DNA from 2 places in the Labrenzia sp. CP4 genome. Region 1 is predicted to be linked to the other one. Evidence: predicted binding sites of a transcription regulator. Region 1 holds the regulator's gene; the other holds the start of a gene.

Region 1 (3,416 bases):
ACGTGGACATCGAGATCCAGCCGAGGTCCGTGACTGCCTTCATCGGTCCGTCCGGGTGTGGCAAGTCGACGTTCCTGCGGACGATCAACCGCATGAACGACACCATCGACATCTGCCGTGTGGAAGGGTCGATCAAGATCGACGGTGAGGACATCTACGATCCCAAGGTCGATCCCGTACAGCTGCGCGCCAAGGTCGGCATGGTGTTCCAGAAGCCGAACCCGTTTCCCAAGTCGATCTACGACAACATTGCCTACGGTCCGCGGATCCATGGTCTGGCCCGCAACAAGTCCGAGCTTGATGAAATCGTTGCCTCCAGCCTGCAGAAGGCCGGGCTTTGGGAAGAAGTCAAAAACCGTCTGGACGAGCCGGGCACCGGCATGTCGGGTGGTCAGCAGCAGCGTCTGTGCATTGCCCGCGCGATTGCCGTCAGCCCGGAAGTGATCCTGATGGACGAACCGTGCTCGGCGCTCGACCCCATCGCGACCGCGAAGGTGGAAGAGCTGATCGACGAACTGCGGGAAAACTTCACCATCGTGATCGTGACCCACTCGATGCAGCAGGCTGCCCGTGTGTCTCAGCGTACCGCGTTCTTCCACCTGGGTATTTTGGTTGAAGAAGGTCTGACGGAGGACATCTTTACCAATCCGAAGGACAAGCGTACGCAGGACTATATTACGGGCCGCTTCGGCTAAGCATTTTTTAGGTTTCTGAAGGGGACACAGGATGTCTGAACATACAGTCTCGGCTTACGATGACGAACTGACGGCCATGGCCGGCAAGGTTGCCGAAATGGGTGGTATTGCCGAAAAGGCTTTCGCCGATGCGGTGTCCGCGCTGGTGTCGCAGGATCTGGAGCTTGCCAAGGCGACGATCAAGGGCGATGTCCGGCTGGACAGCCTTTACAACGAACTTGAAGTGAAGCTGATCGAGCTGATCGTCCGCCGCCAGCCGATGGGGCAGGACCTGCGTGAAATCACCGCCGCAACGCGCATTGCCAATGACCTGGAGCGTGTTGGCGATCTTGCAAAGAACGTTGCCAAGCGCGTCATCGCCATCGACAGCGACTTGCAGTCGAAGAAGCTTGCGATCGGTGTGGAGCACATGACGGAACTCGCTCTTTCGCAGCTCAAGCAGGTGCTGGATGCCTACGCCCGGAAGGATGCGGAAGCCGCCCGCCGGGTTCAGGAAGCCGACGCCGAGGTCGACGCGATCTACACGTCGATCTTTCGCGAACTCCTGACCTACATGATGGAAGACCCGCGGGTCATTACCCAGTGCGTCCATCTCTTGTTCTGCGCAAAGAACATCGAGCGCATCGGCGATCACGCGACGAATATCGCCGAGAACGTCTACTACATGGTCACTGGCGAGCGTTTGCCGGAAGACCGGGCAAAGGTCGACGAAACAGGCGCGGTCTGACCCGCTGGTAATCGTCGGATTTGCAGAAGATCTTAACGGCCGGCGCTTCGGCGCCGGTTGCGGTAATTGGAGCGAGATGTATGCCGAAGGTGCTCATCGTTGAAGACGAAGAACCGCTCAGCCTTCTATTGAGATACAATTTGGAAGCGGAAGGGTACTCGGTCGAGTCCTGTGTCCGGGGTGACGAGGCGGAAATCCGCCTGCGGGAAAGCCTGCCGGACCTGTTGCTGCTCGACTGGATGCTGCCGGGCCTGTCCGGAATTGAACTGTGCCGCCGCCTGCGGGCGCGCGAGGATACCGAGCGCCTGCCGGTCATCATGCTGACGGCACGCGGTGAGGAAGCAGAGCGCATCCGCGGCCTGTCGACCGGTGCCGACGACTACGTGGTCAAGCCCTTCTCGGTACCGGAATTGATGGCCCGCGTGCGCGCCATCCTGCGCCGGGCAAGCCCGGAAGTGGTGTCCAGCATGTTGCGATCCGGCGATATCGAACTGGATCGCGAAACGCACCGCGTTCGCCGCAACACCAAGGAAATACACCTGGGGCCGACGGAATTCCGCCTGCTGGAATTCCTGATGACATCGCCTGGTCGTGTCTTCTCCCGCGAACAACTGCTGGATGGGGTCTGGGGTCACGATGTCTACGTGGACGAACGCACTGTCGATGTTCACGTCGGTCGCTTGCGCAAGGCTCTGAACAAGGGCAAGGCGAAGGATCCTATCCGTACCGTCCGTGGTGCCGGATACGCCTTCAATGACCAGTTCACCTCTGCCACCGCCTGAGGGCAACTTGCAGAATGGAATTAAGGAGCCCGCTTTCAAGCGGGCTTTTTGTTTCTCAGCGGTTTTGTGCCTTTCGCGGAGCAAGGTTCTCTTCTGCGACTACCCCATCAGTTGTGTCGGTGTCGGGGCTGATCCTGCGGTCCCTGTCGTGGCGGAGCGGTCAAACAAGGTTTGATTTGATGGGGCGGAAACGGCATGGATCGGTGCCGTGATTAAGCTGTGGGAGGTCATTGGTCGGGGTCGGACATCTGGTCAATGGAAGGCCCAAACAAAAAAGCCCGCCAAATTGGCGGGCTTTCTCATGAACTGCTTCGGTGCGAGACTATCAGCCTGCCTGAGCCATCGTCTTGCGGTCGCGGCGGCGGTCGGCGACCGGCTGATACGCGATCTTGCAGTGATGAGCGCAGTAGGGGACGCCGGCATCGGACTGGCGGCCGCAGAAGTAGAAGTCGTCGGTTGCCGGGTCGCCAATCGGCCATTTGCAGGTCCGCTCGGTCAGCGTCAGGATGGTAGCCCGCTGCGAGATCGGAACGAGCTCCGCAATCGGCTCTACGCGCGGCTTGGCAGCCACCACTGGAGCCGGCGAGATGTCTGCTTTCAGGGCCGTTGCGCCGATCGACTGCGGATGTGACGTCGTCGGTTTCTTCGGCGCTGCACCCGTTGCAGGAGCTGCGGTGCGCGGCCGGCGCGGCTTGGCGCTTGAAGAGGTGGACTTGGCGCGGCCGGACAGGCCAAGGCGGTGCACCTTGCCGATCACGGCGTTACGGGTAACACCACCCAGTTCGCCTGCGATCTGGCTTGCGCTCAAGCCGCCGCCCCAAAGCTTTTTGAGAAGCTCAACTCGTTCGTTTGTCCAACTCATTGCCGCACCCTTTAGTTTGACCGTCCTGCGGCCATTAACCCCGTGTTAAGCATGCGCAAGCACGCTTAATGCTGGCAGATCTAGTGCCTCTTGGTGATTTGCCTCACGAGATCTCGTGTCTGATTGCTGAGAGGTTACAATAACGTTAATTTGTCAGGCAACCACTCGACCCAAACCAGTTGGGGATGAAACGACTTTTCCCCAATTATGGCGAGGTCATTGAGAATTTTATGAAATCCGCCCTCCGCGGCACATGAAATGTCTTGTGCGCCATTTCCATTGACAGTGCATGGTACCGGCAGTGTATAAGAAAGCCGCTGCGTGCCGCCTCATCGGGGCGGCACGTTGCG
Region 2 (3,416 bases), 820 kb from region 1:
GAAAAAGGCCGGACCGGCTTCAAAGGCTTCTACGACGATCTCGCCCGGATAGTCGAAGAATTTGGAAAGACCCTGAATAAATCCACCGGAATTCATCGAATTGGATTTCGAATAACCGGAGACCAGAACCGCTACGACCAGCAGCAACCCTATCAACGAATAGAGCTGGCGGCGTTTGCGCATGGACAGGATTTCCTGCTCGAGTGCGGCAACAGCCATTGTTTGGGACCTTTACTTGATGCTCACTTCATCCGAAGCGGGGTGGCTTAGCTGGATCAACTCTTCGAAACCTGGCGATCCTCGCCCTGTGGAGCCACTTCTGGCGGAAAGTCGATTCCGCTGGCCGATACTTGAGAAAACGCGGGCCGGAGACCGGCCCGCGCGGAGATCGGAAGTTCCGATTACTCGCTCTTTGCCTTACGGGCAGCGACGATGGACTCGTAAGCCGCATGGGTGATCGGTTCGAAGCCGCGTGCTTCACCGGCCATCACGCCGTAACCACATTCCTTGTCTTCCTTGACGAGGTTGGCCATCAGCTCGGTCATCTTTGCCTTGATGTCGTCCGGCAGCTTCTTGGACAGGACAACCGGGCCTTCCGGGATCACCGGCGAACGCCAGATTTCCTTGATCTCGGTCATGTCGACCAGACCCGCATCGGTTGCCTTGCGCAGAGCGCCGGAATTGTAGCCGTCTTCCCATTCGCCGAGACCATCAGCCCAGGTCACACCGCCGGCGATGTCGCCGTTGAATACGGCAACGATGGTCTGCTCGTGACCGCCGGTGAAGACGACGTCGGAGAAATACTCACCCGGCTTCATGGAGTAGCCGAGTTTCGGGATTTCGATGGACGGGATCAGGTAACCGGACGTGGAGTTCGGATCGCCGAAGCCGAAGGTCTTGCCCTTCATGTCTTCCAGGGAGTTGATCTCGCTGTCGACGCGGGCAAAACCGATGGAGTAGTAGCCGTAGCTGCCGTCGTTGTTGACCTTGACCAGAACCGGCTCAACGGCTTCCGGGTCGGTCAGGAAGACTTTTGCGTAGCCGGAAGCACCGAGCCAGGCCATGTCGAGGTTACCGCCGAGCAGGCCTTCGATAACGCCGTTGTAGTCTGCCGGAGCAAACAGCTTTGTCGGAACGCCGAGCAGTTCCTCGGTCTTTTCGCGCAGGCATTCGTTGGCACGCAGACGGTCGGAAGCATTTTCGCCGCCGAGCAGGCCGATACGGAATTCCGTGATTTCCGCTGCACCGGCAACAGAAGCATTCAGAGCGATCATGCTGACGGCAGCAAGCGCAGCAACTTTAGCAACGAGTTTCATTTGGGACACTCCCCGAGAGTTCTCAATTTTGATGACGTTAAGCGGGTGCGCAGCCGGATCAGACCGCTGCTGCCGCCGGGGTCATCGCACCGGCGGATTCTCTGGAACCGGACTGGCCGGCATCGATGGCGGTGGATGTCGCCGCCTCGTTAAAGCTCTCATCGGCACCGTAGATTTCGCGTGCGACGGCTGTGGTCAGCGCTTCCGGCGCCCCGTCGAACACGAGGAAACCGTCGCGCATGCCAATCACCCGGTCGCAATAGGTCCGGGCAGTGTCGAGCGTGTGCAGGTTGCAGATGACGATCTTGTTGTCGCGCTCGTGAATTTCACGCAGCGCATCCATGACGATCTTGGCATTCATCGGATCGAGCGAGGCAATCGGCTCGTCCGCCAGGATCATGTGCGGGTCCTGCATAAGAGCGCGGGCAATCGCAACACGCTGCTGCTGACCACCGGACAGCTCCTCGGCCCGCTTGGTGGCTTCCTGGGCAATGCCCAGTCTGTCGAGCGCACCAAGCGCCGAATTGACGTCTTCCTGGCTGAAGATGTTGAAGAGGCTCTTCAAGGTGCCGTGACCGTTGAGGCGCCCCAACATGACGTTGGTGACAACATCCAGGCGCGGCACCAGGTTGAACTGCTGGAACACCATGGCGCAGTCGCGCTGCCAGCGACGCATCATGCCACCTTTCAGGCTGAGAATGTCCCGGCCATCGAACAGGATCTGTCCGGCGCTGGCAGGGGTCAGCCGGTTGATCATGCGCAGCAAGGTTGACTTGCCGGCACCGGACCGACCGATGATCCCGACCATCTGCGGTTTTTCGATATTAAAACTTACTTTGTTGACCGCGGTCCGAGACCCGAAGGTCTTGGTGACTTCCTGAAATTGAATCACGCGCCAGCCCTGTCCGTTGTGTTCGTCGTGCTGCGCGACAAGAGCCACCGGACCATTACAGAAAAATGACATTCCTTTGTCGGGGAGCCCAAAATTTTATGACAAATCAATGACATCCCGGCCTGAAGCATCGGCAGAACAACCATCTCCAGCGGGAATTCCGCAGCGCTCTCAGCGCTTTCCGAGCCCCCTTGGCGTCACACATGCCTGGCTGAAATTTACTCGGAAATCAGTGCTCAAATACAAGGCTTCTACCCGCCAAATGCCGTTTTCACCGCTGTGGATGCATGCAAAAAAAGTGATGGGAGTCACGCCAGTGTCATCAAAGCGTCACGACCGGTGCCAGCAACACGGCTACAAACCGTTTCCGCACTCCTTCCAACGCTATTTGGAGCATCCATGTCCGCCCCGACCCAGAAGCCTTCCCTGACCGAAGCCCCGAACATTCACCCGGAGGCCAGGGTGCTGAATTGTGATCTCGGCATCTGGACCGAGGTTGGTGCACGCACGGAAATGCGCGAAAGCAGCATGGGGGACTATTCCTATATCGTTCAGGAAGGCGATGTCGTCTGGTCGACCATCGGCAAGTTCTGTTCCATCGCCCGACGCGTCCGCATCAATCCGGGAAACCACGCAACCTGGCGCGCCTCCCAGCACCACTTCACCTACCGCGCTGCTGCCTATGACCTTGGCGAGGACGACGCGGATTTCTTCCAGTGGCGCAAGGACGACTGGGTCACCATTGGCCATGATGTGTGGATCGGCCACAATGTCACGGTGCTTGCCGGCGTCTCGATCGGCACCGGAGCTATTGTTGCAGCCGGGGCAGTCGTTTCCAAGGATGTCGCCCCCTACACCGTTGTTGGCGGTGTGGCCGCCAGGGAAATCAAACGGCGTTTTACCGAACAGCAGGAACAGGCGCTGATCGATATCTCCTGGTGGGACTGGTCCCATGAAGAGCTGAAGCAGCGGCTGCCCGATTTTCGCAAGTTGTCGATCGACGCGTTCATCGAGAAGTATCGCTGATCCCGCAGGTGGCGCGGACACCTGCTCAGGTGAGCCGTGCTTCTTTTCCCGCTGCACAAAATTCCCGGGACGCGTTACACTTGCACCATGCAAACAGAAACCGCCGTTCTTGAAAGCAGTCTTGGACCGTCGCTGCGGCGCTGGCGCGTACTGAACCGGGTCAAGCAAGAAGCTCTGGCGCA

Evidence for each region. Region 1 encodes PhoB, which activates phosphate uptake and scavenging genes when phosphate is short. Its sites were predicted from a motif close to TGTCATNNANCTGTCAT; they were not measured.
Region 2: a site for PhoB is predicted at 2,307-2,323, ahead of phnC (phosphonate ABC transporter ATP-binding protein). Genes of this name have one in related genera too.

What each region holds. Positions count from the first base shown of each region.
Region 1 covers NZ_CP011927.1:4,785,058-4,788,473, reverse strand. Annotated here, with positions in the region: gene pstB (phosphate ABC transporter ATP-binding protein PstB) at 1-695, shown strand, start outside; gene phoU (phosphate signaling complex protein PhoU) at 727-1,422, shown strand; gene phoB (phosphate regulon transcriptional regulator PhoB) at 1,503-2,204, shown strand; gene ACP90_RS21915 (GcrA family cell cycle regulator) at 2,530-3,066, opposite strand.
Region 2 covers NZ_CP011927.1:3,967,663-3,971,078, forward strand. Annotated here, with positions in the region: gene phnE (phosphonate ABC transporter, permease protein PhnE) at 1-219, opposite strand, end outside; gene phnD (phosphonate ABC transporter substrate-binding protein) at 402-1,316, opposite strand; gene phnC (phosphonate ABC transporter ATP-binding protein) at 1,375-2,208, opposite strand; gene ACP90_RS18245 (DapH/DapD/GlmU-related protein) at 2,608-3,234, shown strand; gene ACP90_RS18250 (helix-turn-helix transcriptional regulator) at 3,322-3,416, shown strand, end outside.